3 regions of the Polaromonas sp. JS666 genome follow, and region 1 is predicted to be linked to each of the others. Evidence: predicted binding sites of a transcription regulator. Region 1 holds the regulator's gene; each other region holds the start of a gene.
The links. The regulator LexA, encoded in region 1, represses DNA repair genes until DNA is damaged. The targets are predictions, from matches to a motif close to ACTGTATNNNNATACAGT.

Region 1 (10,303 bases):
CCGCAGCAAGGAGCCCACCGGCCAGACCCGAACGCCGGGTTCGCGTGCCGGGACCGGCGGTTTTTCGGGACGGGACGACGCGTCAAACAAGGCCAAACCCCTTGAAAACCAAGGGGCAATACTCCACAGCGCATGGCCTGGCGTGGAAGAAGGCCGCAATTGCACTCGGACATCGCGATGAATTCGTGTAACTCATTGATTTTGAATAACTTAATTCTGCTCAAATTTTCATCGTTTTGTCACAAGCCCGATCTGGCGCGGCTCGCGAACCCCATGGCGCCTACTTGCTCACAAAGTTATCCACATGTTCTGTGAGTTAAGTCTTACAGGAACGCCATTTTTGAAACAGGTTTGCGGGCCACACATAAAACAGCGGCCCGGATTTGGTGGGCCATAATCCAGACAAATTATTTGCCTGGAGATGTGCATTGTTTTCGATCATACAAGCCGCAGGCTGGCCGATATGGCCTTTGCTTGCCTGCTCCGTCTTGGCGCTTGCGCTGGTCATTGAGCGTTTTACCAGCCTGAAAACCCCCAAGGTCGCGCCGCCAAGACTGCTTGACGAAGCCATCACGGTCTCCCGTTCCGCCGTACCGGCGCCAGAGGTGGTGTCGCAACTGGAACAAAACTCGGTTCTTGGCGAGGTGCTGGCCAGCGGGTTTCGTGCCCTGAACGCCAACCCGCGGATCAGCGAGGACGATTTGCGCTCCATCCTGGAGGGAGCCGGTCGCCAGGCAGCCCACAAGCTGGAGCGTTACCTGGCCGCCCTGGCCACCATTGCCTCTGCTGCGCCCTTGCTGGGACTGCTGGGCACCGTCATCGGCATGATCGAGATTTTCGGCGCCCAAGCTGGTGCCGGCGGCGTCAGCAGTTCCGGCGGCGGTAACCCGGTGCAGATGGCGCAGGGTATCTCGATCGCCCTGTACAACACCGCATTCGGGCTGATGGTGGCCATACCATCCCTGATTTTCTGGCGCTATTTCCGGGCCCAGGTTGACGGTTACCTGCTCACGATGGAGCTGGCTGCGGAGCGCTTCGTGCGCCACCTCAATACGCTGCGGAAATGAATATGGCCCCCACGCTTGCCACTGCGTGTGCTGCGCTGCCCCCCGAGGGGGCTGAACTTGCTCGGGGCGGCCCTTCGCTGCGTTCAATGGCCCCCACGCTTGCCACTGCGTTTAAAGGGAGCCCCTTATGAACTTTCGCCCTCACCCGCATGATGAACCGGAGATCAACCTGATCCCCTTTATCGACGTGTTGCTTGTTGTGCTCATCTTCCTGATGCTGTCGACAACCTACAGCAAGTTCACCGAACTGCAGGTAAAACTACCGGTAGCCGACGCTGAACAGCAGCGCGACTACCCCAAAGAGGTGATCGTCGCAGTCAGCAGCGATGGCCGCTACATGGTCAACAAGACCCTGGTGGAAGGCCGCGGGATCGGGGTGCTCGGTGCGGCACTGGTCGAAGCGGCCAAAGCCGGCAAGGACAGCATCATCATCATCAGCGCCGATGCCAGCGCCACGCACCAGGCGGTCATCACCGTCATGGAAGCGGCCCGCCGCCAGGGGCTGACGCAGATCACCTTTGCCACCCAAAGCAGCGCCATGGCCGGCGCGAAATAGATTTCCGGGCTCTTGCCGGCTCTTCCTTAACCGGCTCTTCCTTAACAACATGGCGAGAAACGCGTGAAAAACCTCCTGTTGAGGACCTGGCTCACACGGGGTTGGCTGGCTCGTCTGCTGTGGCCGCTGGCGCAACTCCACGGCCAGGCCGTACGCCTGCGCCGCGCCTTGTACCGCAGCGGCATTCTCGAATCCTGTCGTTTTGGGGTTCCCGTGATCGTGGCCGGCAATGTCGTGGCCGGTGGTGCAGGCAAGACGCCACTGGTGATGGCGCTGGTCCGGCATTTGCAGGCACAAGGCCTGCAAGTCGGCGTGGTGTCGCGCGGCTACGGACGGTCCAGCCATGAAAGTCTTGAGGTGAGCATCGGAACACCAGTGGCCCAGTCGGGTGATGAACCGGCCCTTATAAAGCGCGCAACCAATGCGCCTGTTTTTGTCGCCAAAAAAAGAGCGGATGCCGTGCGCCGGCTGCTGGCGACATACCCCTCCACGGCCGTCGTGGTGTGCGACGACGGCTTGCAGCACTACGCCCTTCAGCGAGATATTGAAATTGCCGTGTTTGACGACCGGGGCGTGGGCAACGGCTGGTTGCTGCCGGCTGGCCCACTGCGCGAACCGTGGCCAGGGCGCAGGCAGCAAGGCCTTGACCTGGTGCTGCACACCGGCCTGAAGCCGGCTTTTGAAGGCTTCACCTCCGGCCGGCAACTCGCCGACCATGCCATCGCTGCCGATGGCAGCCAGATCGCGTTAACCGCGCTGCGGGGCCGCACCTTGGTGGCACTGGCCGGCATTGCCAATCCCGAAGCCTTCTTTGCCATGCTCAGGGCACGCGGCCTGGTGCTGGAGCAGACCTTGTCCTTGCCGGATCACCACGATTTTGGCGCCGGCGATCTCGCGGCCTGCGCAGGCAAGACCGTGCTGTGCACCGAAAAAGATGCCGTCAAGCTGTTTGGCAAGCCGGGCCTCGCCTCCTTGCAGCTTCTGGCCGTTCCCCTGGTGTTTTCGCCCGAACCGGCTTTTTTTGCGGCGCTTGATGCACTCCTGGCGCCTCTGCTTTCTCAATTACCATCAGGCCATGGATACCAAACTGCTTGAATTGCTGGTCTGCCCCGTGACGAAGGGCCCGCTGGTCTACGACCGTGAAAAACAGGAACTCATCTCCCGCAGCGCACGGCTGGCCTACCCGGTACGCGACGGGCTGCCGGTGCTGCTGGAAAGCGAAGCCCGAACCCTGACCGATGAGGAACTGGGTCTGTGATGTTTGCCAATTTCCTGCCCGCATGAGCATGCGCTTCACTGTCCTCATCCCGGCCCGCCTGGCTTCCACGCGCCTGCCCAACAAACCGCTGGCCGACATGGGCGGCGCACCCATGGTCGTGCGGGTGGCGCAGCGTGCCATGCAAAGCACAGCTGCCCGCACGGTGGTCGCGACCGACAGCACCGACATCATCGACAAATGCGCGGCGTTTGGCGTTGCAGCGGTACTGACCCGTGCCGACCATCCCAGCGGCAGCGACCGGCTGGCTGAAGCCTGCACCGCACTCGGCCTGGCTGACGATGACATCGTTGTGAATGTGCAGGGTGACGAGCCCCTGATCGACCCGGCCCTGATCGACGCGGTGGCGCGCCTGCTCAATGAACGCCCTGACTGTGCGATGAGCACGGCGGCGCATTCGATTGACCAGATGGCTGACCTGCTCAATCCCAATGTGGTCAAGGTGGTGCTGGATGCGCGCCAGACCGCGTTGTACTTCAGCCGTTCGCCCATCCCCGCGGCACGGGACTTTGCCGGCAAACCCTGGTGGGAAGATGGCGAAAAGGGCTGCAAGCTGCCCAAACCGCTGCGCCACGTCGGCATCTATGGCTATCGCGTCGGCTTCCTGCGGCAGTTTCCCACCCTGCCCCAGGCCCCGCTGGAGCAACTGGAGTCGCTGGAACAGCTGCGCGCGCTCTGGCATGGCCACCGGATTGCCGTGCACATTACCGATGAAGCGCCCGGCCCCGGTGTGGATACGCCGGAAGACCTGGCCAGGGCACGCCAGTTCTTTCCATAGCAGCCCGATCAGCCTGCACCGGCTGTGTAAGCTGCCGTCAGGGGCGTGCATGCTATCCTTGCACAAGAAACAGGCGTGAGGTTTGCGTGACGTGCCCCTCAACACCTGACAAGCAGCCCATGGAGATACCGGCGCGCCGGACTCCCGGGTTGCCTTCCTGAATTCATAAAAATCCGAGGACATCCATGAGACTGATTTTGTTGGGCGCGCCTGGCGCAGGAAAAGGGACGCAAGCGACCTTCATCTGCCAAAAATACGGCATTCCCCAGATTTCCACCGGCGATATGCTTCGTGCAGCCGTCAAGGCAGGAACCCCGTTGGGCGTTGAAGCCAAAAAAATCATGGATGCTGGCGCGCTTGTCAGTGATGACCTGATCATCAACCTGGTAAAGGAACGTATCGCCCAGCCCGACTGTGCAAAGGGTTTCTTGTTTGACGGTTTTCCCCGCACCATTCCCCAGGCCGACGCCATGAAAGCTGCCGGCGTGAAGATCGACTACGTGCTTGAAATCGATGTGCCTTTTGAAGCCATCATCGAGCGCATGAGCGGGCGCCGCTCACACACGGCATCGGGCCGCACCTACCACGTGAAATACAACCCGCCCAAGGTCGAAGGCAAGGACGACGTCACCGGTGAGCCGCTGATCCAGCGCGAAGACGACAAGGAAGAGACCGTGCGCAAGCGGCTGGAGGTGTACAGCGCGCAAACCCGCCCCTTGGTGGAGTACTACTCAAGCTGGGCAAAAACTTCGCCCCAGGCAGCCCCCAAATACCGCGCCATCAGCGGCATGGGCGGTGTGGATGAGATCACCGAAAGAGCCTTCCAGGCCCTGTCAAGCTGAGGCGACCCGAAAGGCCTTCGGGCCATCCTGAAGACGGCATGGCGCCGGGCCTCAGCCCAGCAAACGAAGCATCAGGTCTATCCGCGCCTTCACCGGACTCAACCCCTGCGAATCGGGAATGAGATCACCCGGTTTGGGCAACACCCGGCCATTGGGGCAGCGCGTTGCGCGAACCACGCTGACGCCGGCGGCCTGCGCCTTGAGCAAAGCAGCTTCCAGTGCCTGATGTACGGTGCCGTTGCCCGTAGTGGCGACAACCAGGCCCCGGACGCCTTGCTGCATAAGGGCTTGCACCACGGCGCCACGGGCACCGGCGTGACTCATGACGATTTCAACATGCGGCCAGTCCGTGGCGTCGTCGAGGGCTGCCATTATTTTCGTGGCGTCCGGCGCCCGGCTTGCGTCAGCTTCAGGCCAATTCCTCAATAACCTCAGGCTACCCTCCTCGACATAGCCCAGCGGGCCCGCGTCGCCCGAACTGAACGCGTCCACCTGGTAGGGATGCACCTTCTGCACGTCCCGCGCAGTGTGGACGGAGCCAGCGCAGACGGCCACCACCCCTTTCGCCCCGGAGTGCCGGGCCACGGCCACGGCATCGAGCACGTTCTGCGGGCCGTCCGGTACCAGGGCCGTTGCCGGGCGCATGGCACAGGTCAGCACCACCGGCTTGGCGGGACCGCAGACTGCCTGTAAAAAATACGCGGTCTCTTCGAGCGTGTCGGTGCCGTGGACAACAACGATCCCTGCGACATCAGGCTGCGCCAGAAAATGGTTGACGCGTCCGGCCAGTTTCGCCCACACGGCAAAGCTCATGTCCTTGCTGTCAAGCTGCGCAACCTGCTCGGCGATCAATGGGCCGGCATCGGCCAGCCCGGGAATCGCCGCCACCAGCTGCTCAATACCGACTTCCGCCGCGGTGTAACCGATATTGTCCGAGGCCGAGGCTGCGCGACCGGCAATCGTGCCGCCGGTACCCAAAATCACAATGGTTTGACGATTCATATGGAGGGACTTGCGTTCTTTTAAAAACTGGATGAAAATACAGTTACTGGATATTAAAACAGGTCACTACAACAGATGACGCACGCGACAACCCCGGGTTGCCCGGCGCACTCAACCTGAGAAACCAAGGAGTCCTGGTCATGAGCATATTGAACGATTTTTCGCACTTATCCTCCGAAGGTCCCAAGCTCACGGCACGGCAGCAGCAAATCCTGGAATTGATCCAGAGCGCCATCACCCGCACCGGCGCGCCGCCAACCCGCGCCGAAATCGCCAACGAATTGGGCTTCAAGTCTGCCAACGCCGCTGAAGAGCACCTGCAAGCCCTGGCCCGCAAAGGCGTGATTGAACTGGTCAGCGGCACCTCGCGCGGCATACGCCTGCGCAGCGATACCTTGCGCTCCATCCACGAATCCAGAGTCAAACAGTTTTCCCTGCCGTTGCAAAGCCTGGCCCAACTCGCCCTGCCTCTGGTGGGGCGGGTTGCTGCTGGCAGCCCGATTCTCGCGCAGGAACACATCGAGCAGACCTATTATTTTGAAAGCAGCCTGTTCCAGCGACAGCCCGATTACCTGCTCAAGGTGCGTGGCATGAGCATGCGGGACGCCGGCATCATCGACGGCGATCTGCTGGCCGTCAAGCAGGCCAAGGAAGCCAGGAACGGCCAAATTGTCGTGGCCCGTATCGGCGACGAAGTGACGGTCAAGCGTTTTAGGCGCACCAAGCATCTGATTGAATTGTTGCCTGAGAACCCGGACTTCAAAACCATTGTGGTCGAGCCCGGCGAGCCCTTCGAGCTCGAGGGCCTGGCCGTCGGTTTGATCCGCAACACCATGCTCATCTAGTCAACCCCTTTCCGGCCGCGCGACAGGTGGCGGGCGTTTGGTCATTGATTGACCAACACCCTGGCGTTGCGGCCCCACTGGCGATTAGCCAGTCCGAAATCCTGCCTGTAAACATTGGGGTGCAAGCCCCTCTAATTCAGGAGTTCATCATGGGAATCGTCAGTTTTTCAAATTCACCCGTGCTCTCGGTTTTACTCGCCCCCATGCAAGCCTTGGCGGCGTGGTTTGTGACTGCGCAGTCCGCTTCAGACCCGTTTGCCACCCCAGCTCGCGCCCGGCGCGCACCTCACCAGCTGGCCGTACCCTTCAAGCCCGGCAGCATTCCCTCCCGGCGGCGCGCGGCCGCTGCACATGCCGCGGCAGCAAAAACCTCCGGCTCCAGCCGCTTGAAGGTGGTGCGCGAGTTTGACGCTGCCGTCGGCCCTGCTTGCGCTGGCCGCATGGTCATATCGGGTCGCATGTCTGATGTCTGTGCAGAACTCGAGCGCATGGCTCAGCGCGAGACCGCAGTCCAGTAAAGCGTGCTTACCTTCGAGCCGGCCCAATCCGCTGGCCATGGTGGTGCCGTGGCGCCGTGGTGCAGCGGCGCAATGCACCCACTGACCCCTTGAATAGCCCGGGCAGGGGGACAGGTTGCCTTCCGATACAAGTTGACGGCTTTCGGGCGCCCCTGTCCGAAGGGAAGAAAAATCTTGCAGGCACAATATCGGCATGAATATTGTGATCCTCGATGACTACCAGGATGCAGTGCGAAAACTGAACTGCGCCGCGAAACTGGACGCCTACCCTGCCAAGGTCTACACCAACACGGTCAAAGGCATAGGCCAGCTGTCCGTCCGGCTCAAGGATGCCGACGTAATCGTGCTGATTCGCGAACGAACCCAGCTAAACAGGCAGGTGATTGAAAAACTCCCCAAACTCAAGCTGATTGCCCAAACCGGCCGCGTCGGTAGCCATATCGATGTTGCGGCCTGCACCGAGCGCGGCGTTGCGGTGGCGGAAGGCGTGGGGTCACCAACCGCACCTGCCGAGCTGACCTGGGCGTTGGTGATGGCCGCGATGCGACGCATTCCCCACTATGTATCGCACTTGAAGCACGGCGCCTGGCAGCAAGCTGGCCTCAAGGCCGCATCCATGCCCCCCAATTTTGGTATTGGCTCAGTCCTCAAGGGCAAGACATTGGGCGTCTGGAGCTACGGCAAGATCGGACAAATCATTGCAGGCTATGGCCGGGCGTTTGGCATGCGCGTGATCGTCTGGGGCCGGGAAGCATCGCTGGAGCGGGCGCAGGCTGACGGTTTTGAAATTGCCGACAGCAAAGCCGAATTTTTCGAACAAAGTGACGTGCTCAGTTTGCACCTGCGGCTGCATGATGAAACACGCGGCATCGTGACCCTCGAAGATCTGTCGCGTATGAAACCAACGGCCTTGTTGGTCAATACCTCACGGGCCGAGCTGATCGAGCCCGAGGCCCTGATTGCCGCGCTGAACCGCGGACGCCCGGGACTGGCGGCTGTTGATGTCTTTGAGTCCGAACCCATTTTGCAAGGCCACGCACTGCTGCGGCTGGAAAACTGCATCTGCACGCCGCACATAGGCTATGTGGAGCAGGACAGTTATGAAATGTATTTCGGGGCGGCCTTTGACAATGTCGTGAACTTCATCAAGGGAACCCCGACGAACATCGTCAACCCCGGTGCGCTGCAGGTACGCCGCTGATTTTCCCTGATGCCGGGCACCACCGGCTACGGTAAAGCTCAGCAAGGCTGCACCCACACAGGCGATCCGCAGTCGGATGCAGCTACGCGGCTCGGGCTGCCGGCCAATTCTGCGGGAAGTTCCCAGGGTCGATGCCTAACCGTTCGGTTCCACGCCGGGCGTGGATTTTCAGCGCACTGTCGGGCCGGCTGGGCCGGCTGAAATGCCGCGAAGGTCCAACGATCCTAGAAACAGCAGTTGACCGCTCGCAAACTTTAGGAAAGCCGCATGCCCACTGACTTTCCCCTCTTCGATGGCGTTTACCTTCTGGGTGACAGCGCTATGCGCCCGGTGGCACCATGCCGGGCGCGCCATGCTGCGTTGTCACGCCTTGCCTGGCACGCCGATCACGGCGCACTCGGACGCGTCCGACTGCCGTTTCCAGGATGATCAAACCCGACCAGGCGGCCCGAATCCGATGCACGGCTCGACGGTGCGTCAGCAGAATTTCGTCGCTATCTTCATCGCGCCAGCCAGCCCGGCCAGATTGATATCAGCCGCTGCGGCGTCTGATACGGTCGCAATGCCGGGCCCTGCGTAATAATCCATTTCCATGAAACCAATTTACAAAACCGTTGGCATCGTTGGCACGGGTGCCATGGGCCGTGGCATTGCCCAGATTGCGGCGCAAGCCGGGAGTGTCGTCAAGTTGATGGACAACCAGGCGGGCGCGGCGGAAAAGGCGCGGGAGGCCATCTGCGCGCAGTGGGACAAGCTGGTGGAAAAAGGCCGGATGGAAACCACCGCTGCGACCAGCCACAAGGCCAGCCTTCTGACGGCCGGCACGCTGGCCGATCTGGCGGACTGCGATCTGATTGTTGAAGCCATTGTGGAGCGGCTGGACGTCAAGAAAGCCCTGTTCGCCGAACTCGAGACCATCGTGTCGGCGCAAACCGTGCTTGCCACCAACACCTCGTCGCTGTCCGTGACCGCCATTGCGGCCGCGCTCAAACACCCGGAACGCTTTGCCGGCTACCACTTTTTTAATCCCGTTCCGCTGATGAAGGTGGTGGAGGTCATCGCCGGCCTGAAAACTGATGCGGCGGTGTGCAGCGCACTGGCCGACTACGCCCGCCAGATGGGGCACACGCCGGTGCAGGCCCAGGACACTCCCGGCTTCATCGTCAACCATGCGGGGCGGGGCTATGGCACCGAAGCGCTGCGCATCGTCAGCGAAGGCGTGGCTGATTTCGCCACCATAGACCGCATCCTGCGGGACCAGGCCGGCTTCAAGCTGGGCCCCTTCGAGTTGATGGACCTGACCGCGCTGGACGTATCGCATCCCGTGATGGAGTCCATTTACCACCAGTACTACGAGGAAGCGCGCTACCGCCCCAGCGTGATCACGGCGCAGCGGCTGGCAGGCGGCATGCTCGGCCGCAAGACCGGCGAAGGCTTTTACCGCTATGCCGACGGTGTGATGCAGCTTCCGGCCGAAGCACCCGTACCCCGGGTCGCCGAGATGCCGCCGGTCTGGGTGTCACCCAGAGCGTCCCGGCGCTCGGAGTTGCTGCAATTGCTGAAAAATCTCGGCGCCAAGATCGAAACCGGCCAGTCCGCATCGCCCCAGGCCCTGATGGTGGTGGCGCCCCTGGGATTTGACATCACCACGGTGGCCGTGGTGGAGCGGCTGGACCCGGCGCGTACCGTGGGTATAGACATGCTGATTGATGACGCGGCGACCCGGCGGCGGGTCCTGGCCACCAACCCGGCCACCCGCACCGACATGCGCGACGCCGCCCATGCCCTGTTCGCCCGGGACGGCAAGGCGGTGAGCGTGATACGGGACAGCGGCGGATTTGTCACGCAGCGCGTCGTGGCCACCATCGTCAACATTGCCAGTGATATCTGCCAGCAAGGCATCTGCAGCCCGAAAGATCTTGAAACCGCCGTGACGCTGGGGCTGGGCTACCCGCTCGGGCCGCTCGCCATGGGCGACCGCTACGGGCCCACCAACGTGCTGGAGGTGCTGTTCAACATGCAAACCGTCTATGGCGACCAGCGCTACCGCCCTTCCCCGTGGCTGCGCCGCCGCGGCGCCATTGGCCTGAGCCTGATGCATGAAGAGTGAGACACCCCCTTCGGATGCTCACTTCGTGTAGCACCTTCCCCCCTCCAGGGGGCGGCGCCTGCGGCCTGGCGAAGCCAGTTCCGCGGCCCCCATTGGTAAGTGGACTTG
Region 2 (10,303 bases), 190 kb from region 1:
TGCGCACCCGTCTGTGCCTGCTGCGCCGACTTTGCTGCAGGTAGTTGCCCACGTACTGCTGCTGCAGGATGTGCTGGGCCAGGAGGCCCTGTCGGCGGGTGTCTGGTATGTGGCGATTGATTTTCAGCTGTTCGTCAGCAGTGTGCTGGTGTTTGCTGGCGCACGCGCGCTGCGGCAGCGCTGGCCGCAGGTGCCGGCGCACCTCGGCGTGGGTCTGATACTGTTGCTGGGAGCGGCATCGCTGTTCTTCTTCAACCGCCACGCCGGTCTGGACGTGACGGCGCTGTATTTCCTGGGTTCCTACACCTTGGGCATGCTGGCTTTCTGGGCCTCGCGGGCGGCAAGCCAAGCCCAACGGGAGCAGTGGCTGCTGGCCATTGTCCTGCTCGGCGTGGCGGCCTTGCTGCTTGATTTCAGGGGCCGTATTGCCCTGGCGCTGCTGGTGGCGCTGGGCCTGGTGTGGCTGCAAACAAGCGCTGTTGCCCGGCAATGGCGGGAGCCCCTCTGGCTGTTAAAACTCGGCCAGATTTCGTACTCGGTGTTTCTGATTCACTTCCCGGTGAACCTTCTGGTCAATGCCGTGGTGGGTTTTTTCTGGCCCACCCAGTTGATGGCCAACGCGCTGGGCTTGCTGGCCGCCTTCCTGTTGTCCCTGCTGGCGGGCGCGGTGTTGTACAGAAGCGTTGAATCCCGTCAACTGCCTGTACGCGGCGCGGCCAAGGTGCGACCCCTCTCGCCATAATTCCTGCATTCGGGCCTCGCATTTGAGTCCCGCATCTGGGGCTTTTGTTGTGACGACCCAGCTCAGTGCGTGCGACGTGCTTTTTCTTGCTCCCTCTCCCTTTGGGAGAGGGTTGGGGTGAGGGCCAGCGGCGTATAAAAAAACGTGGTCTTTCGCATCGGCCGCGCCCCCATCCCAGCCCCACGTGTTGCAGTGAGACACTGTGACTCTTCGCCCCGTCCAGGTCCGCAATCAAATCAATAGCGTTTCAGGCCTCCCGCTCAACGCCTGAACATGTCCAGCTTCAATTCAGAGGCCTCGCCCAGCCAGGAGGCATGGGTCGTGTGATCGGCCAGGTTATCGCCCGTGACCCCGTGCACGAACACATCAAGCCCGTTGCGGTTTTGTGCCAGCCACGGGATCAGGCGCTCAAACTGGACGCGGTCAAATGCCAGCTGGCAGCTCCAGTGCGGGTGCGGCCCAATCTCACGTTCATGCACACGGCCGACGGCCACCCCGAACAGCTCACCTGCCTGCTCGCACAGCGCTCGGGCCTGCGCCACGGTGGCGGGGCCAAAATAAACATGGGCGTGGTAGCGGTCGTGGACGTTTTCGGGGCGCTTGGTCATGGGATGGATGGCCGAAAGTGAATGCATGGGCGATTGTCCTGTCATCCGCTTTGCCCGCCGCGACTGCGGGGTTTACAGGCCCTCCAGAAAGATCATCTCGGGCAGGGAAACCGCCGGATCTTGCCGCCGAGCCTGCGCGTGGTTTTTTTTCACGAGCTGGCGGCAATGGTCGAGGTCCGTCACCTGAAAAAGAAACAAAACCTCGGCGGGGTCTTCTGCGTTTTGCCACAGGTGCTCCAGGTACATGCCCTGATCGGCGTGGCTGGCTGCATCCTTGTCGAGCTGCGCCTTCACATCGACCAGCCGGGCGCCGCGGAGTTTTGCCAGTACATGAGCCATGTGAACCTCCGGTACAAATCAGCATTATGAAACCGTGCCAGGCGGGCTGCAGGCCGCTTGCCGGATGGCGGAGTATTCAATATACTGTACATAAATAAGGGGTATCCGCTTAGCTCCACTAGACCGATTCCACCATGTCCTGTGTTGTTCGGGTGATGTCCTGATAGGTCACGGGTTTCGTGACAACGGCTTGCTGCAGCAGCCGGTAAAACAGCATCCCGCGAGAGCCCGAAGTGCGGCGATTGAAGCGAAAGACAAACTCATCCAGGTAGGCATCCAGATGCTCGGGCTGGACCGAGCCATGGTGCGTGCCCAGGATCCAGCGCTTGACCAGTGAGGCCACCCGATGCACCCCTGCCATGGAGACATGGGCAGGAACATCCGAGCCCAGCATGACCGTGCGCTCATGGTCATAGCCCAGCTCGCTGAGCGAACGATAGGCGGCCGAGCCGTCAGTGCGAATCTGGGCGCCGGGCTCCACCGACTGCTGGACAAACGGCACCACGCATTCGTCAGAATCATTGGCGATGCGGTGCAGACGAATCCGGCCAAATCCTTTGGGCTGCAGTATCTCCACGGCCATCACCACCAGTACTTTGCTGGTGCGGCTCTTGCGACCCACGGCAGAGATGGGCTGCTGTCGGTCCGAGATGGCCAGGTAGGTTTCATCCACCTCGACCAGACCTTTCAGGCGTTCCCGATCCGGGCGCACCATGGCACAGCGAAAGCGGTGCAGCATGGTCCAGGCCGTCTGGTAGCTGCCCAGCCCCAACACCCGCTGCAAGCCTAGGGCGCTGACACCTTGCTTCTGGCTGGTGAGATACCACGCCGCCGCCAGCCATACCTTTAGCGGCGTACGGGTCTTGTCAAAGATGGTGCCCGAGGTCACGGTCGTCTGTCGCCCACAGTCCTGGCACATCAATCGCGTGCGGCTGGATCGGTATGGCGCCGCCATGCTGGCGCAATTTGGGCAGGCGAAGCCGTGCGGCCAGCGCAAGCGCTCCAGGTAAGACAGGCAAGCCTCCTCGGAGGAAAACCAATCGAGGAATTCGCTCCAGGTGCGGGGGTAGTCTTGGGCTGGAACTGGCATAATAACTGGGTATTTATCCAGTATATCCGACTCCACTGGAGCTAAGCGGATACCCCTTACATAAATACAGTATTTATCCGACTACCCAAGTTCTTGTTTATTGACGCCAAAAACACGGCCAGCCAGGCCGTTTGAGTCCCATGACCGAGGTCAAAATTCCCCTTCATGCCATCAAGGGCCGGGGCAGCGCCACGCGCATTGCACACCGGTTCGAGAAAAATGCGCGCGAGGCCTACGACGATGGCTGGGGCACCTTGCAAGATGCAACAGGCGATGTGATCGGCGAGGTTCCGCGTATTGAGACAGAAGTGATGATGGAAGACGCCCGCAGCGCCATTTCGCACAACGATTCTCCCGACATCTTCTTCGACTACGGCCTGAACCCCTACCGGGGCTGCGAGCATGGCTGCGTCTATTGCTATGCGCGGCCCACGCACAGCTACCTCAACCTTTCGCCCGGCCTGGACTTTGAGACGAAGATCATCGCCAAGCGCAATATTGCCGAGGTGCTGCGCGCCGACCTCGGCAAACGAAGCTACGTGCCCAAACTGCTCAACATCGGTTCGGCCACGGACTGCTACCAGCCCGTGGAGCGCGAACTGCGGCTCACACGGGGCGTGATCGAAGTCCTGCAGGAGGCGCGCCATCCGTTTTCGCTGGTCACCAAATCCAGCGGTGTCGAATGCGACCTTGATTTGATTGCGCCCATGGCGGCCGACAGGTTGGCGGCGGTGTATGTGACCATCACCACGCTGGACGGCGAACTGGCACGCAAGCTGGAGCCGCGCGCCGCAGCGCCACACCGCCGGCTGCGCACCATCGAGAGGCTGGCCGCCGAAGGCGTGCCGGTGGGCGTGAGCGTGGCGCCGCAAATCCCTTTTGTGAACGACGACATGGAGCTGGTACTGGAGGCTGCCTGGGAGGCCGGTGCGCGCAGCGCGTTCTACACCGTCATTCGCCTGCCCTGGGAAGTCGCGCCTATCTTCAAGGAGTGGCTGGAGCTGCACTATCCGCAGCGCGCTGCGCGCATCATGGCGCGGATTCACGAGATGCGCGGCGGCAAGGACTACGACAGCGATTTCGCCTCGCGCATGAAGGGTGCGGGCCTGTGGGCCGACCTGATACGCCAGCGCTTCGAGAAAACCTGCGCCCGGCTGGGCTTTAACCGCCAGCGCATTGAACTGGATTTGAGTCAGTTCAGACCGCCGGGGGCGGCGGGTCAGGGCAGCCTGTTTTGAGGTGCCGCGACGGCAATTCGGTGCGCGGGCTATAGTCCAAAAAGGGTCTGAAAAAGCAGCGTGCATTTGGCTGATCTGGCCTGCAGGGCACGCCGTACCGTTTGAAAGCAACAGGAGTTCAACTTGGCGATCGAGTGGAAATATTCATCGGAAGGCATGCTTGGGGAGGACTGGGAAGCGCTCTCCAATCTTTACCGGGTGGCGCCTCTGGGCGACAAGCAACCGGCCGATCTTCGGGTCGTGTTTTCAAACAGCATGTTCAAGTGCTTTGTGTATGACGCCGGCACGCTGATTGCCGCCGGCCGCGCCGTGGCGGACGGCAGGGACTGCTCTTACATCTGCGACATCGCGGTGGCGCCGGAGCGGCAGGGTTCCGGCTTGGGCAAAGAGATGGTTGCGGCGCTGGTACGGCTTTCCAAAGGTCACAAGAAGATCATCCTGTATGCAGTGCCGGGCAAGGAGCCGTTTTACCGCAAGCTCGGGTTCAAGCGCATGGCGACGGCCATGGCCATTTTTGCGAACCAGGAACAGGCGCTCAAGGACGGTTTGCTCAATGAAAGCTGAAAGCGCATTGTCGGGCAGCGCCTCGGCAAGTTTGCGCATGTTGTGATGTGACACGAGACGTGGAAAGCATTCGAATCCTCGTCAGCCTTCACGACCAGGCACTGCGCCTCTACTGTGGCGGCGTGCTTGTGCGTGCGTATCCGGTATCGACCGCCAGGAACGGCCCCGGCGAACTGGAAGGCAGCGCCTGCACGCCGCGGGGCGCTCACGTCATTCGGGCAAAGATAGGCGCGGGCTGCGAGGCAGGGACGGTATTTGTCGCACGCAGACCTACGGGGGAGATGTTTTCAGCGGGGCTGGCCGAGGCGAATCCGGACAGGGACTGGATACTGACCCGCATTCTCTGGCTCTGCGGCCGCGAGCCGGGCAAGAACCGCTTTGGCGCGGTCGACACCATGCGCCGGTACATCTACATCCACGGATGCCCGGACGGCCTGCCCATGGGCGAGCCCTTGTCTCTCGGCTGCGTGCGCATGAGAAACGCGGACATCGTGGAGCTGTTCGACCTCGTGGAGCCCGGCACCGAGGTATGGATTCAGGCCGGGCCGGCTGCTGATGCCGATCCGCCCGGCATCCCGGCGCCACGCTAGCGCAAATAGCTCCGGTTCAGCCGCACTTCCAGCTTTTTCTGCAGCGTTTCAAACGATGCGCTCATGGCCCAGTAAATCGCGGCCGCCGCCAGGTACAACGGGAAGGGCTGGAAGGTGGTGGCAATGACTTCCTTGGTGGCCAGCATCAGTTCACCCACGGCAATCACCGAGACCAGCGAGGTGTCCTTGATCAGGCTGATCAGGCTGTTGGACAGGCTGGGAACGGCCAGGCGCAAGGCTTGCGGCCCGATTACATGGCGCAGCGTTTGCGCCTGCGTGAGGCCCAGGCTGCGGGCGGCATTCCACTGCCCGTGTTCAACGCCATTGATCGCCCCACGAATCGTTTCCGACAGGTACGCGCCGACGTTGAGGCTCAGCCCCAGGATGCCCGCCGTGATCGGGTCGAACTGGATGCCAATGCTGGGCAGGCCGAAGTAAATCACAAACAGCTGCACCAGCAGCGGCGTGCCGCGCATGCAGCTGACATACAGCGCGGCAAACCGCGCCAGGCCGGGCATCTTCGCCAACCGTGTGATGGCCACAAAAGTGCCGATGATGGCGCCAAAAAAAACCGATGCCACGGCCAGCAGCAGCGTCCATGCCGCGCCCTTGAGCATCAGTGGTAAAGCGTCCCCCAGCAACTGGGTTACAGCAGTCATGTCCATGGCAGTCTCCACAAATAAAAACCCCGGCTTCATGCCGGGGTGCTTCAGACATCGGGTGCGCCTGGAGCGCACGGCTGGATGAATGTTACTGGGTTCTCATGGGGTCTTGCAGGGATTCACTTGGCGACGGGTGGCTTGCTCACGTCGCGGTCAAACCATTTGTTCGAAATTTTGGCGAAGCTGCCGTCTGCCTGCAGATCAGCCAGCGCCTTGTCGATGGCGGCCTTGAACTTGGGATTGTTCTTGACGAAAGGAATGCCTGATTTCTCCAGTTCACCCACGGGCGCGCCGGGCTTGAGAGGCAGCTTGGTCTGCTTGACGATATAGGGAATCAGCAGGCTGTCGTTCAGCGCCGCGTCAATGCGGCCCAAAGCCAGGTCCTGCAGGTATTCCTGCGCGCCGGGATAGGTTTTGATGTCGATGTCGCCAACCTTCTTGGCCATGTCGGCAAAGTTGGTGCCCTGGCCCAGGCCGAGCTTTTTGCCCTTGAGGTCAGCCAGCGTCTTGAAGACGCGCTTTTCGTCCTTGCGGATGATCAGCTGCGGGCTGGAGATGGTGTAGGGCTCGGAAAAATCAAAGGTTTCCTTGCGCTTGTCGGTGATGCCGACCTGGTTGATGACCACATCGTATTTGCCGGCTTGCAGGCCTGCGAGGATGGCGCTCCACTCGCTGGTGGTGAATTCGGCTTTGACGCCGAGCTTTTGCGCCAGCGCATTGGCAAGCTCCACTTCAAAACCGGCGAGCTTGTCGTTTTCCTTGTAGTTGAAAGGCGGGTAAGTGCCTTCCAGCGCCACTTTCAGCGTGCCGCGCTGCTTCACGGTGTCCAGCAAATCGGCGGCATGCGCAATGCCGGCGCCCAGGGCCAGGGCGACAAGAATTGTGGAGGCGAGAGCTTTGCGGATATTCATATTCTTCATTTGAATAATGTATTTGTAGTTGAGGTGGAAGTGAATATTAAACCGACGTGCAACAAGTGGCTGCAGCTGCCTAAAAACCCTATGCGGCGTCAGGACGATTCGTCAGGACGAGTCAGTGCGCAACGTCTGCGCGTGCACACTGCCGGGACCACGGTTGGCGCAGCCGGCATAGATATCGAGCGCGGGCTGGTAGACGCTGGTCTGCACCTTCATCAGGCCCAGCACCGAGTGAAAGTAATTGTCATGGCTCACCGGCGCATCGAGCTGCTGCTTGAGGCAGGCCGTGGTGATACTGCTGAGTTGCTCGAATTCCGGCGACAGCCAGGTGATCCAGGGTACGCGCTTTTGCACGTCGGGCGCCATCCCGTAGGGCATGCCATGCAGGTAAAGGTTGTTTTCGCCCAGGGACTCGCCGTGGTCGGCCACATACAGCATGGCGGGCGAGTTGTGCGCCTCCTGCGTTTTGAGCCACCGAATGGTGGACCCCAGCAGATGGTCGGCGTAGACAACGCTGTTGTCATAGGCATTCATCAGTTCATCGCGTCCGCAGCTTTGCAGGGCGTTGTTGATGCATTCGGGCAAGAACTTCTTGAAGGCCGGTGGTGAACGCTGGTAGTAAGCCGGGCCGTGGCCGCCGATCTGGTGCATCACTACGACCACACCCCTGGCCCTGCGTTCTGCAGGCAGGGCAGCGATGCGTTCCTCCATGTTTTGCAGCATCACCTCATCAAAGCATTCCCCGCCGTCGCACAGGCCAGGTACCTTCAGGCTGGTGGTGTACACACTGGCGACCCGGTCGCATACCCCTTTGCAGCCCGACTGGTTGTCTATCCAGACCACGGCCAGGCCTGAGTGCTGCAAAACATCGAGCAAGCCTTCGTAATTCGCAGGCCGTGAGTCATACGCTTCGCGGCCGAAATTGGAAAACATGCAGGGCACCGACACCGCCGTGCTGGTGCCGCAGGACCAGGCGTTGCGCTGGCTGGCAATGTTTTCCCGCGCCAGCTCCGGTGTGGTGGCCCGCCGATAGCCATTGATCGCGAAATTGCCGCTGCGTGCGGTTTCACCCAGCACCAGCAGCAACAGAGGCGGTTTGGCGGCGGCCGCGTCGCTGGCAGCGAGCCTTGCGTCCTCGCCCAGGGGCAAGACGATGGATTCGTTGCGCTGAAAGGGCTGGGCCGCAACCCTTCCCAGTGCGTAAAAGGAATTGAGTGGATTGATCAGGTAGCGCACATGCGTGTAGTTGCGCATGACCGAAGCGATGCTCTGGAAGAACAGCATCACAACGAGCACCAGCACGGCGCATGCGGTGACCAGGGTCATGGCGTTGGACAGCAGCTGACGCGCGGGGCTTTGCATCCGGATTTTTTGCCGCCACAGGAGAAATCCGGGCAATCCCGCCAGCAGCAGCATGGTTACCGGCAGGTGCCAGTTCAGCAGGTCGCGCGTTTCGCGCACATCGGTCTGCAGGGTATTGAGGATCATGGTCTTGTCGATGACCACGCCATAGGCCAGCATGAAATAGGCGCCCAGGGCGGCAGACACCAGAAAGAGCGTGATGGACGGCTTCAGGGTCCAGCGCCAGGCCAGCAGGCTGAGCAATGCGGCTGTCGACAGCGCGATCACCAGCGCCAGCGCCAGGCTGATGGTGAGAACCTCGCCCCTGCTCAGGTCGGGCAAGCGCGCCAGCTCACGCCACAGCGCGATGTTGCAAACAGTGGCGATCCAGAGACTGGACAGGATGACGATCCACAGCGGCCGAATACCCGCGCGCGAGGGGGTGGCGTTTGCAGGCATTGACCTGGACACCGGACTGAACGCGGACGCAGAGCCTGAGGGGAGGGAGAGCAGCGGCATAGCGCCGCAGTGTATTTTGGGCGACTTAAGAGACGCTTAAGAGACGCTTAGAGACGTCGGAAGGAGCCGAAGTGCTGCGAGCGGACGTGGGGGCTATGTCTTCACCAGCAGGGGCCGCGGGACTGGCTTTGCCAGACCGCAGGCGCAGCGCCCCCTGAGGGGGCAGAGAGCTACACGCTAGTAGAGCGAACGTGGGGGCTAGTAAATGACCACGCCGCGAATCGACTCGCCACGCTTCATCAAATCGAAGCCCTTGTTGATGTCTTCCAGCGGCATGGTGTGGGTGATCAGGTCGTCGATGTTGATCTTGCCGTCCATGTACCAGTCGACGATCTTGGGCACATCGGTGCGGCCGCGCGCGCCACCAAAGGCTGAGCCTTCCCACTTGCGGCCGGTGACCAGCTGGAAGGGGCGGGTGCTGATTTCGGCGCCGGCCTCGGCCACGCCGATGATGATGCTGCGGCCCCAGCCCTTGTGGGTGCATTCCAGCGCCTGCCGCATGACTTTCGTGTTGCCTATGCATTCAAAGCTGTAGTCGGCGCCGCCATCGGTCAGCTGCACGATGGCATCGACCACGTTGTCTGTTTCCTTGGGGTTGATGAAATGCGTCATGCCGAATTTGCGTGCCATCTCCTGCCGCGCGGGGTTGATGTCCACGCCGATGATCTTGTCGGCGCCCACCATCTTCGCGCCCTGGATCACGTTCAGGCCAATGCCGCCCAGGCCGAAGATCACCACGTTGGCGCCGGCTTCCACCTTGGCGGTGAAGATCACCGCACCGATGCCGGTGGTGACGCCGCAGCCGATGTAGCAGACCTTGTCAAACGGTGCGTCTTCACGGATTTTGGCCAGCGAAATTCCGGGCGCCACCGTGTAGTTGCTGAAGGTGCTGGTGCCCATGTAGTGGAAGATGGGTTGGCAGTCCAGGCTGAAGCGGCTGGTGGCGTCGGGCATCAGGCCCTTGCCCTGCGTGCCACGAATCAGCTGGCACAGATTGGTCTTGCGGCTCAGGCAGAACTTGCACTGGCGGCATTCCGGCGTGTAGAGCGGAATGACGTGGTCGCCCTTCTTGAGCGTGGTCACGCCGGGGCCAACATCGACCACGATGCCCGCGCCTTCATGGCCCAGAATGGCCGGGAAGATGCCTTCCGGATCGGCGCCCGACAGCGTGTAGTAGTCGGTGTGGCAAATACCGGTGGCCTTGATCTCGACCAGCACCTCGCCGAACTTCGGGCCTTCAAGATCGACGGTTTCAATGGTCAGGGGTTGGCCCGCTTTCCAGGCGACGGCGGCTTTGGTTTTCATGGTGGTGATGGCTTCTGCGTAGCGCGAAAGAAGGTGGGAAAGAGGGTGGGTAAAGGGTTACCCGGCACTATAAGCCAGCTATTGCCTGGCAGCGCCCTGGCTGTTCCCTGATGGCGCCAAAGCTCATTCGCAAGTGTGCAATTTTGAGAAAACCTGCGCGGGATGGTCCGTGGGGACCCATTGTTCAAGGACTTTCAGCGGCCGGTTTCTTTCAGGTACAACGCGCGGGCTTCAAGCGCCGTGTCCGGGAAGTCGGTGAAGACGCCATCCACACCCGCACGGTAAAAGGCCAGGTACTCATTTTTGGCGCCGCCCCTGTAGTCGGCAGCAAGGCGGCGTGACTCGTTGCGGAAGGTAAAGGGATGAACAAACAGGCCCGCCTTGTGGG
Region 3 (10,303 bases), 640 kb from region 1:
CGAGGCGTCCCACACCTGCTGGCGCCGGTGGCCGGACAAGGGCAGCAAGGCATCGGCAGCGGCCAGCGCGTTGATTTCCAGCGTATTGAGCCGGGCGCGCGACACCAGGTCTTCCGTCGAGCTGAAAGCCGCCTGCGCTCGCGCCTCCACCAGACGAATGGCAGCGTCTTCGCGCAGGCCGGACACCAGGCGCAAACCGAGGCGGACGGCGGGCTGGTTTTCCTTGATGCCCGGGTAAATGCCCGGGTGTTGCGGCAGGGCCTTGTTTTCAGCAGGCTCCAGCGTGCAGTCCCAGTCGCTGTGCATGACATCCACGGCGCGCACTTCCACGCCATGCCGGACGGCGTCCTGCACCAGTTGCGAAGGCGAATAAAAGCCCATGGGCTGTGAATTGACCATGGCCGCCAGAAAGCAGGCCGGTTCGTGGCACTTGAGCCAGCAGCTCACGTAGACCAGCTTGGCGAAGCTGGCGGCGTGGCTTTCAGGGAAGCCGTAGTCTCCGAAGCCCAGGATCTGGCTGAAGATGCGCTCTGAAAATTCGGCGCTGTAGCCGTTGTTGACCATGGCATTGACCAGGCGGCCATGAAAGCGATCCACCCCGCCCTTGCGCTTCCAGGCGGCCATGGAGCGGCGCAGATCGTCGGCCTCGCCGGGCGTGAAGTCGGCGGCGATCATGGCGATCTGCATCACCTGCTCCTGGAAGATCGGAATGCCCAGCGTGCGCTCCAGTGCCGGGTTGAGCGCCGGGTACTCGGGCTTGATCTCGCCGCCGTTCCTGAGGATTTCGCGGTTTTTCAGGTAAGGATGCACCATGCCGCCCTGGATGGGGCCGGGCCGCACGATGGCGACCTCGACGACCAGGTCGTAGTAGCTGCGCGGCTGCAGCCGCGGCAACATGGACATCTGCGCGCGGCTCTCGATCTGGAACACGCCCACCGTGTCGGCCTCGCAGATCATGTCGTAGGTCACTTCGTCCGGCGCGATCTGGTGCATCTGCAACTGGCTGCCTCGCGTCTGGTTCACCATCGCCAGGCAGCGCCGAATGGCCGACAGCATGCCCAGCGCCAGCACATCGACCTTGAGCAAACCCATCGCCTCCAGGTCGTCCTTGTCCCACTGGATGATGCGGCGGTCTTCCATCGAGGCAGGTTGCACCGGCACCAGCCGCGTGAGCTTGCCCTGCGTGAGCACAAAGCCGCCCACGTGCTGGCTCAGGTGGCGCGGAAAGCCAATCAGTTGCGCCGACAAATCAAGCCACTGCAACACCGGCCCCACCCTGCCCGCCAGGCCGGCTTGCCTGATTTTTTCTTCCAGCACCTCGCTGCCGTCAAACCAGAAATGCTCTTTGGCGAACTGCTCGATCAGCCCGGGCGCCATCGCCAGCGCCTTTCCCACATCGCGAATCGCGCTGCGCGGCCGATAGCGGATGACGGTGGCGGCAATGGCGGCGCGGTCGTGGCCGTATTTGCCGTAGATATACTGGATGACCTCTTCGCGCCGCTCGTGCTCGAAGTCCACGTCGATGTCAGGCGGCTCGCGGCGTTCGCGACTGATGAAGCGCTCAAACAGCAGTTTGCTTTCAGCCGGGTTGACGGCCGTGACGCCCAGGCAGTAGCAGACTGCCGAATTGGCCGCCGAGCCGCGCCCCTGGCACAGGATTTTCTGCTCATTCGCAAACCGCACGATGTCGTGCACGGTGATGAAGAACATCTCGTATTCAAGCTCTTCGATCAGGGCCAGCTCGAATCCCAGCTGCTTCCTGACCTTGCGGGGAATGCCGCGCGGATAGCGTGTGTGGGCCCCCTGCCAGGTCAACCGCCTGAGCCACCGTGCAGGCGTTTCGGCAGGCGGCACCATGTCTTCCCGGGGGTAGCGGTACAGGTTGCGGATCTCGTCGAGGTTGAAGCTACAGCGTGCCGCCACCTCCAGCGTGGCACGCAGCAGCCCGGCCGGGTAAATGTCGGCCAGCCGCATGCGCGGGCGCAGGTGCGCCTCGGCATTGGCCTGCAGCGCAAAGCCGCATTCGTGCACCGGCCTGCCCAGCCTGATGGCCGTCATCACGTCGTGCAGCGGCTTGCGCGAGCGTTTGTGCATCAGTACGTTGCCGGCCGCCACCAGGCGTATGCCGGTGTGCCCGGCAACCTCCTGCAGCTGCTGCAGGCGCAGCGCGTCGTCCAGGCCTTGCAGCAGTTCGACGGCCAGCCAGGCATTCGGGCCAAACAGCCCTGTCGCCCATTCGGCATGCGCGCAAAGCGCTTGCGTGTGGATGGCATCGGGCAAGGGCGACAGCAGGATTTCGCAATCGGCCAGCCGCGAGAAATCGGTCTCGCCCAGCACGACGCGGTAGCTGCCTTTGTCCACCTCGTCACCGGCGCGGCGTGCTTCGGTGATGAATTCGCACAGGTTGCCCCAGCCCGCGGCGTTGTGGGGCAGCACCACCAGCCGGAACGCATTAGCGGCCTGCACCAGGAACTCGGCCCCCGGCAGCAACTGCAGACCGAGCTCCCGGGTCACTTCATGCGCCCTCACCACACCGGCCACCGAACATTCGTCAGTGATGGCCAGCGCCTTGTAGCCCAGTTTGAAAGCCCGCTCGGCCAGCTCCTGAGCATGCGAGGCGCCGCGCTGAAAGCTGAAATTGCTCAGCGCATGTAGTTCGGCGTAATCGGGCAGCACGTAGGAGGACATGCGTTCCCCTCAGGCAAAAAAACCGTGCAGGTACCAAGCGCGTTGCCGCGCGGCCTCGGGTGTGGCGCCCAGCCTCTCGCTGTAAATCCAGAGCAAGGCGCCCTGCTGGCTGCGGTAAATAAAGTAGTCACGAAGCGCCCACGGCTTCTCACACAGCCCGGCGTCGCGGGCGGCGTCGCTGTCGGCCAGCAGCCATTCGGCGGCCTCCAGCCGCTGCGGCCCCGTCAGGCGATGCAGCTTGCCCTGGTAGACCGGGCTGTTGCCGACAGTGGCCAGCTTGAGCGGCTCGGGCAGCAACCAGGTCGGGTACAAAGCTTCGGTCTTGATCTCCGGACCAGGGCTTTTTGAAGCATCTCTTGAGCGTTTCAACCCTCCAACCCGGACAGAATTTTTATGCGCAGCAATTGATTGAATCGCCCCCCTGGCATGAACCCAGCGTTGCATCAGCTCCGGCCGATGGTCCGCGCAAGGCTGCCAGGCCTGCACCTGCGCATCGCCCAGGCGGGCGCTCAGCCGCTCGACCAGTTCCACCACGCTGTCACCCTGTTCGCGCGCCTCCATCAGCAGGCTGCCGGTGGCGGCGGCCGAATCAGCCAGCAACTCGGTGGCCAGTGACTGCAAGGTCAGGCTGTGCACCGGCGCCGGCAGCTTTTGCTGGGCCAGGTGCTCGGCCACCAGCCGCGCCACATGGCGAAGGTCTTGTGCGGGCTGGGCCGTGCGGATCTCCAGTTCGCCGGTGGGCGCCACGTCGCGGCGCTTGTCCAGGTGCCAGATGATTTTCAGGGCGCACAGTCCGCTCTGGCGCCCGAGCAGCCAGGCGTGCAGGTGGACCAGCAGCCGCTCCACACCCGCCATCAACGCGGGGGCGTGGGTGACCAGTGCGTTGAGTTCCAGCTTTTCCTCAAAGTGCTCGGGCAGCACCTGCCACTCGTAGTTGTCGGGTGCGCTGCCGCGGGCGCGGTCCAGCGCCTCCAGCAACTCCGCGCCAAAGCGCCGGGCCACACCGTCACGCGGCAGGCGCAGCAAGTCGCCCCAGTTGCGGCAGCCAATGCGCTCCAGCACGCCCAGATGCGGGCGGGCAGCCGTCAGGGTGTGCATGGGCAGCTCGGCCACGCGCTTTTTCACGGTATCAGTCTGAGTCTGAGTCTGTCCATCTTGCAGCCGCAAACGACCAAGCGCTATCAAGGAGGTCGCGCCTTGCGCCCGTTTTACCTGGGCCTGCAACCCGTTTTCTTCAAAAAAAGCAGCCAAACGTTGCTCCAGCAGCTGCATCAGCTGCGCCAGCCCGCCAAAGAGGCGCAGACTGCCCGTCACGTCCATCAGCACGGCCTCGTCCACCAGCGCCACACGCGGCGTAAAGCCCAGCGCCATGCTGGCCACCGCCCGCTGCATGGCAGCGGCGTCCAGTACCAACCGCTGCGCCACTGCGTCGTCCAGCACCGGGCGGGCGGCTAGGCCCGGCTCAGTGGTGGTCGAGATGTGCAATGCGATCCAGCAGCGCATGGATGGGGCCCTGAGGTGAAGTGACAGGAGGCGACACCAGCGAAGGCTGCAGCATGGGCGCCGGAATACCGGCTTCTTCCCGCTGGCGCCGCGCTCTTTCGCGGCTGGCGGCCAACAGCGCCGCCAGCCGGGCCGGCCGGGTATCGAGCAGCACTGGCGCGGCCAGAGGCGGGCCGCGGCGTTTGAGCACACTGACCAGCAGCTTGCCCGCCTCGTTCACCGCGCCTTCAATCAGCAAACGCAGCGGCGCGGGCGACGACTCATGCTGCGCCCGCAGTGGCCTGAAGACAAACAGCAGCTTGTTGTGCGCATGGGCCGCAATCTGCAGGCGGCGCACATGCGCGCTGCGCGCATCGGGCAGCCAGGCCAGCACGCTGTGCACGTCGGCGCACTGCAAGGCTTCGCGCGTGGCCCACAGCAGCGACGGCGCGTCACCAGGCTTGCCGTGAATGCTGAGCAGGCGCTGCATATTCAACTGGCGCGCGCCCAAGGCCGGGCCAAAGGGCAGCCAGGGCGCGCCCACCAGCACCGTCAACAAATCAGGCGCCGCCGCCTGCACGCAAGCCAGGGCCGGCACGACCAAACCCCATTCGTGCAGCCCGGCCTGCGGCTGCAGCACTTCCACCAGCGCACCCTGCGGCCAACCGCCGCCGGGCAACACATGGTTGAGCGCCGCATAGCCCGTGTCCACGGTCTGCAGGCTCGCGCTGCCCAGCTCGCCCGCGCGCCACACGTGGGCGAGGTCCGGCACGGCGCGGGCCACAGGAATCGGAGAAAGCATGGGTGGGCTCAATCAGGGGGTGAAAATCCAGTTAAATACTGTATTTATGTACAGTATATTGCCTGACTCACGCCCTGCGCAATTACCCCTTCACCCAGCTCGGGCGTGTAACGCCCTGCCCGTTTAACGGACTGATCTCATGAAAGAAAAACGTGAAAACGAAAAGCGCCAGGGTGCAATCGACCCGGCGCCCGAGGAGAAAGAGAAAGCGCCGCCCTCAGCGCTGACGAGCCAGGCGGGTGATCAGGACCAGTCCCACCAAGGCAATCGCCACAAAGCACAGGAAAGACCAGTTGGCAATCGACAGGCCCAGAAAGGTCCAGTCAATTTTGGTGCAGTCGCCACTGCCCTTGAAGATCATGGGAATCGCGCGCTTGAGCGGAAAGGTTTCGATCATTCCGTAAAAGTCACGGCCGCAGGAGGCCACTTCAGGCGGGTACCACTGCAGAAAACTCTGGCGGGCCGCCACAAATGCACCAAAGCCGGAAAGCAGCACCAGCAAGCCCGAGCCCGTGATCAGCAGCCCCCTGCTTTTTGCCACCGCCGTGATGCCTGCAACCACAGCCACCAGCACCAGCGCATAACGCTGCACGATGCACATGGGGCAAGGCTCCAGGCCAACGACATGCTGCAGGTACAAGCCAAAAGCCAGCAGGGCCACACAGGCCAGGGACACCAGGGCAAGCACACGGCGTGGCATGGCGTCGAAATACGTCAAAAACATCGGGAACCCTCTTTTTGGATTGATTGTGAATTGTCCGATGGTTCGTGGGTTTGGCAGGGGATAAGTTCCCGAGCGAGGAAATCTGATTGGCAGGACGGGTACCGAGAGCAGGCGTGCGGCTTTTTTTTAATAAACCCCAAAAAAGCAATTCCAGGGACCGGAAACGCGATTAATGCCAGGCCCGCCGCTTGTTCAGCAAGAGAAAAAATGAAAAAATGAAATGGGGATCTTGACAGGACCAGCTACCTCTGCACATATGCAGATCAATAAGCTGGGCGTGATAGCAAACGGCTTGCTTGAATTTTCCGCGACATGTTATCCCGCGATGCGCCACGTTCTTCCGGAATTTGCGGGACATATCAATGTTGGAGAACGTAGATGAAAGGCCACATCATGAACAAACGTCACCTGCTTGTTCTTGGCGTCTCTGTCTTGGCGCTTACCTTGCCGATCGCGGTGCATCCACAGCCTGGGCCCGCCACCGAGGAGCAGAAACTGCGCGAGGTATTGCGTAACTATGAACGAGCCTGGAATCTCCATGATGCCAATGCGTGGTCGTCATTCCTGACTGACGATATTTGGTTCACGCAGGCGTGGGACAGCTACGGGCGTCAAAAAGGTCGAGACAACGCAGTGAATTTGTTCAAGTCCAATTTTCTGGATTCAGAACTGGCCCAACAGGTTGTTCGGATACGGATGATGCCGGATGGTACGGCCACTGTCGCCATGAGTGAGGTGCTCTCGTACCTGCCCAAGACCGATGGAAAATACAGGACCGTATTTGAGAGTGACCCGGTAATCAGCCGATGGAGAAAGGAAGGGGGCACGTGGAAGATGTTTTTCTTCACATCACACAAAGGCTGGGCCCTCGACCAGTTGAAGAAGGACGGAGTTGAGTAGTCGGCAGCTTGCAAAGTCTGGTTTGGGGGTTTGGCAAAACCAATATACCCTCGCATTCATGCAGATCAGCGAACCAAGCGCATGACAGCAAACAGTTTTTTCGAATTTTGCGCGCCATGTTGTCCAGCAGGCTGCCATGTTATTGCGCAGCTTTGCGGGATATCTCAAAAAGTTAGGCGCCTCAGGAGACGCCCATGAAACTCACAGTCGCGCCTCTCACACCCGAGCGCTGGCCTGACCTTGAAGCGATATTTGGCGCCAAAGGCTGTTCAATCGCTCGCGGCTGCTGGTGCATGGCTTACCGCCTCAGCGGGTCACGCGAATCGCCGCCTCCGGGAGTGACTCATGCACAAGCGAATCGTGCCGCGCTGAAAGAGCTCGTCGATGCCGGCAATCCGCCAGGCCTCATCGGCTATCGTGGCAAGGTTCCAGTCGGTTGGGTGTCCATGGGTCCACGCGAGGAGTTCGCCAGGCTCAAGCGCTCGTCCGTGATGAAGCCTGTTGACGAACAACCCGTGTGGTCGATCGTCTGCTTTGTTGTACCCGCCGAGCACCGCGGCCAGGGCATGGCGCAGGCGCTTCTCAAGGGAGCCGTTGCCTACGCCAGAAAGAACGGCGCCTCGCTGGTCGAGGCCTATCCTGTGGACAAACCTGCTCGTTCCAACGACGACTTCATGTGGTTTGGGGCAAAGTCCATGTACGACAAGGCCGGTTTCAAGGAAGTCGCGCGTCGCAAGCCACAGCGGCCCGTCGTCAGGCTCAACACCGTCTGACTCACCGATGTCGAAGGCGTCTACCCCTTCCTATATGGACTGACCCTCAACGGCCTGAATTCCCTGCCCACCATCAAGCAAGGTCACAACATGCTTATCCCTCCGCCCCCAGAATCCGAAGCGACCTCACGCGTCTACCAGTCGAGCCTTGACAGTCAGGGATTCGTGATGAACCTGACAAGAGGCTGGGCATGGAGGCCGGATGTCTTTGACGCATTCGCAGCGCTGCGCTCCCAACTTACCGACAACTCTTCCCTTGGCAAGCGGGAACTGGCGGTGCTCGTATGCGCTACCGCCGCTGCGCTTGGTGACTCGTACTGCGCGCTTGCGTGGGGCAAGAAGCTTGCCGAGGCCTCGGACCCCGTGTCCGCAGCAGCCGTGCTGCAAGGCAGGGCCACAGCCGAACTCACTTTGCGAGACCAGGCGCTGTCGGTATGGGCGCGAAAGGTCGTGACCCAGCCGAATGGAACGACCACTGAGGATGTAGCCAGACTTCGCGCTGCCGGCTTCACTGACCGGGAGATCGCCGAGGCCACCTTTTTCATAGCGTTCAGGCTTGCCTTTTCCGTCGTCAACGATGCGCTCGGAGCAGAACCGGATTGGCAGCTGGCGGCCGCGGCACCACCCGAGGTAACCGCCGCGGTCACATTCGGACGCCCAACCGCTCTAAAAGGTACATAGTCGTGCCCGTCAGCCCACAGTTGCGCCGCACCCGGGGTGCCTGACCCGGGCCCATCCAGCAGCCACCTGAGGCATCGTCCTACAGAAGCAGTTTCCCAAGGCGCGTATCTTTTCAGGGCATTCATTGTTGAATGATCTTGAAAAGTACACGCCCGGAGAACACCATGAAAATCACGTCCAGAATCGCTCCCTGCCTGTGGTTTGACACGCAGGGTGAAGAAGCCGCCAACTTCTATGTCGGCATCTTCAAGAATTCGAAAATTACCCACATTTCCCGCTTCGGGAAAGAAGGCCACGAGATCCACAGAAAACCCGAAGGCGCCGTGATGACCGTGGTGTTCGAACTCGACGGGCAAACATTCACCGCCCTCAACGGCGGCCCTGACTTCAAGTTCAACGAAGCCATCTCGCTGCAGGTCTATTGCGACACGCAGCAGGAAATCGACTACTACTGGGACAAGCTCTCAGCCGGCGGCGACAAGAACGCCCAGCAGTGCGGCTGGCTCAAGGACAAATACAGCGTCTCCTGGCAGGTGGTGCCGTCCATCATCGGCGAGCTGTTCGGCGAGAAAGTCACTGACAAATCCGAGCGGGCCATGAAAGCCATGCTGCAAATGAAGAAGCTGGACATCGCGAAGCTGCAAGCGGCTTACCAGGGCTAGACCATGGAACTGCATCGCGGCCGCCTCGTCGACCACATCCATTTACGCGCTCATGACCTGGCGGCCAGCAAGCGCTTTTACCGCGCTGTGTTACAGGCATTGGGCAGGGCCGACGCCATCCGCGAAGCCGAGGGCCATTTTTCGGCCGACGAGTTGTGGATAGACCAGGCCGACGGCGCCAGCTCACACGTCCACCTGGCTTTCCAGGCCAGGGACACGGCAGGCGTTAAAGCCTTTTACGAAGCCGCCCTGGCCGCTGGCGGCACGGACAACGGCGCGCCGGGCGAGCGCAAATACCACCCCGGCTACTACGCGGCCTTCGCACTGGACCCGGACGGCAACAACATCGAAGCGGTCTACCACGGCCCCGTCGTCGCTTCGGCCGAGTCGGTGGTGATCAAACCCGCCGGATGAGGAGCGGGGCATCAGCCCTCCACAAACACCCTCGCCTTGCGCGGCGTCACGACCAGCATGTCGCCTTCCCGCAAGCCCATGTCCTTGAACTGCTGCGACGGCATCTGGGCTTCAATGAGGGAGTCGCCTGACGCGTTCCCCTTCTGCTCGTAGCCTTCGACCGGCATCAGCTCCAGCCGCGCAATCGGGCCGATCACGATGGCGCGCTCCAGATGCGCGACGATGCCTTCGGCGCCGGGTGAATAACGCTGCACTTCCAGGTCGTGCGGGCGCACATAGGCAAAGGCCTTGGCGTCCTGTGCGTCGGCATGCTCGGGGGAATCGATGCGCAGGCCTTCGAGATGCACTTCGCCTTCATGGGCGCGGCCGTGGAAAAGATTCACGTCGCCCAGAAAGCCGTAGACAAACGGGCTGGCCGGATGGTCCCAGACCTCTTGCGGGGACCCAATCTGCTCGACCTTGCCGGCATTCATCAGCACCACGCGGTCGGCCACTTCCAGGGCTTCTTCCTGGTCGTGCGTCACAAAAATGCTGGTCACATGCAGGTCGTCATGCAGGCGGCGCAACCAGCGGCGCAATTCCTTGCGCACCTTGGCATCGAGGGCGCCAAAGGGCTCATCGAGCAGCAGCACTTTGGGCTCCACGGCCAGGGCGCGGGCCAGCGCAATACGCTGGCGCTGCCCGCCTGAAAGCTGCGACGGAAAGCGGTCGGCCAGCCAGTCGAGCTGCACCAGGTTGAGCAGCGAATGCACTTTCTCCTTGATCTGCGCGTCGCTGGGCCGCTGGCCGCGCGGCTTGACGCGCAGGCCGAAGGCGACGTTTTCAAACACTGTCATGTGGCGGAACAGCGCGTAGTGCTGGAAGACAAAGCCCACCTGCCGTTCGCGCACATGCACGTCGGTGGTGTCTTCGCCGCTGAACAGAATGCTGCCGCGGTCGGCCGTTTCCAGGCCGGCAATGATGCGCAGCAGCGTGGTCTTGCCACAGCCCGAGGGGCCGAGCAAGGCGACGAGTTCGCCCGACTCAATGTCCAGGCTCACGTCGCCCAGCGCCTGGAAGTCGCCAAAGTGTTTGCTGACGTTGCGGATTTCGATGCTCATTTCTTTCTCTTTCTCTTTCTCCCTCTCCCACTGGGAGAGGGTTGGGGTGAGGGCCGGCGTTGGCTACGAGGTGGGGC

Region 2: the regulator LexA is predicted to act here: its motif matches at 2,784-2,801, upstream of BPRO_RS15655 (PA0069 family radical SAM protein).
Region 3: the regulator LexA is predicted to act here: its motif matches at 5,010-5,027, upstream of imuA (translesion DNA synthesis-associated protein ImuA).

Annotation. Positions count from the first base shown of each region.
Region 1 is NC_007948.1:3,109,096-3,119,398, forward strand. Features, by position in the region: gene xseA (exodeoxyribonuclease VII large subunit) at 1-90, opposite strand, end outside; gene BPRO_RS14680 (MotA/TolQ/ExbB proton channel family protein) at 429-1,067, shown strand; gene BPRO_RS14685 (ExbD/TolR family protein) at 1,195-1,623, shown strand; gene lpxK (tetraacyldisaccharide 4'-kinase) at 1,687-2,718, shown strand; gene BPRO_RS14695 (Trm112 family protein) at 2,699-2,881, shown strand; gene kdsB (3-deoxy-manno-octulosonate cytidylyltransferase) at 2,910-3,677, shown strand; gene adk (adenylate kinase) at 3,863-4,519, shown strand; gene BPRO_RS14710 (asparaginase) at 4,571-5,521, opposite strand; gene lexA (transcriptional repressor LexA) at 5,662-6,366, shown strand; gene BPRO_RS14720 (hypothetical protein) at 6,516-6,884, shown strand; gene BPRO_RS14725 (D-2-hydroxyacid dehydrogenase family protein) at 7,078-8,085, shown strand; gene BPRO_RS14730 (3-hydroxyacyl-CoA dehydrogenase) at 8,678-10,195, shown strand.
Region 2 is NC_007948.1:3,303,692-3,313,994, reverse strand. Features, by position in the region: gene BPRO_RS15675 (acyltransferase family protein) at 1-742, shown strand, start outside; gene BPRO_RS15670 (DOPA 4,5-dioxygenase family protein) at 1,003-1,350, opposite strand; gene BPRO_RS15665 (hypothetical protein) at 1,423-1,689, opposite strand; gene BPRO_RS15660 (IS1595 family transposase) at 1,808-2,779, opposite strand; gene BPRO_RS15655 (PA0069 family radical SAM protein) at 2,920-4,017, shown strand; gene BPRO_RS15650 (GNAT family N-acetyltransferase) at 4,141-4,581, shown strand; gene BPRO_RS15645 (L,D-transpeptidase) at 4,641-5,171, shown strand; gene BPRO_RS15640 (amino acid ABC transporter permease) at 5,168-5,836, opposite strand; gene BPRO_RS15635 (transporter substrate-binding domain-containing protein) at 5,953-6,744, opposite strand; gene BPRO_RS15630 (phosphoethanolamine transferase) at 6,856-8,550, opposite strand; gene BPRO_RS15625 (S-(hydroxymethyl)glutathione dehydrogenase/class III alcohol dehydrogenase) at 8,809-9,915, opposite strand; gene BPRO_RS15620 (glycerophosphodiester phosphodiesterase) at 10,110-10,303, opposite strand, start outside.
Region 3 is NC_007948.1:2,472,689-2,482,991, reverse strand. Features, by position in the region: gene BPRO_RS11870 (error-prone DNA polymerase) at 1-2,688, opposite strand, end outside; gene BPRO_RS11865 (Y-family DNA polymerase) at 2,698-4,191, opposite strand; gene imuA (translesion DNA synthesis-associated protein ImuA) at 4,151-4,972, opposite strand; gene BPRO_RS11855 (disulfide bond formation protein B) at 5,190-5,696, opposite strand; gene BPRO_RS11850 (nuclear transport factor 2 family protein) at 6,075-6,596, shown strand; gene BPRO_RS11845 (GNAT family N-acetyltransferase) at 6,791-7,369, shown strand; gene BPRO_RS11840 (carboxymuconolactone decarboxylase family protein) at 7,538-8,050, shown strand; gene BPRO_RS11835 (VOC family protein) at 8,215-8,712, shown strand; gene BPRO_RS11830 (VOC family protein) at 8,716-9,126, shown strand; gene BPRO_RS11825 (sulfate/molybdate ABC transporter ATP-binding protein) at 9,138-10,226, opposite strand.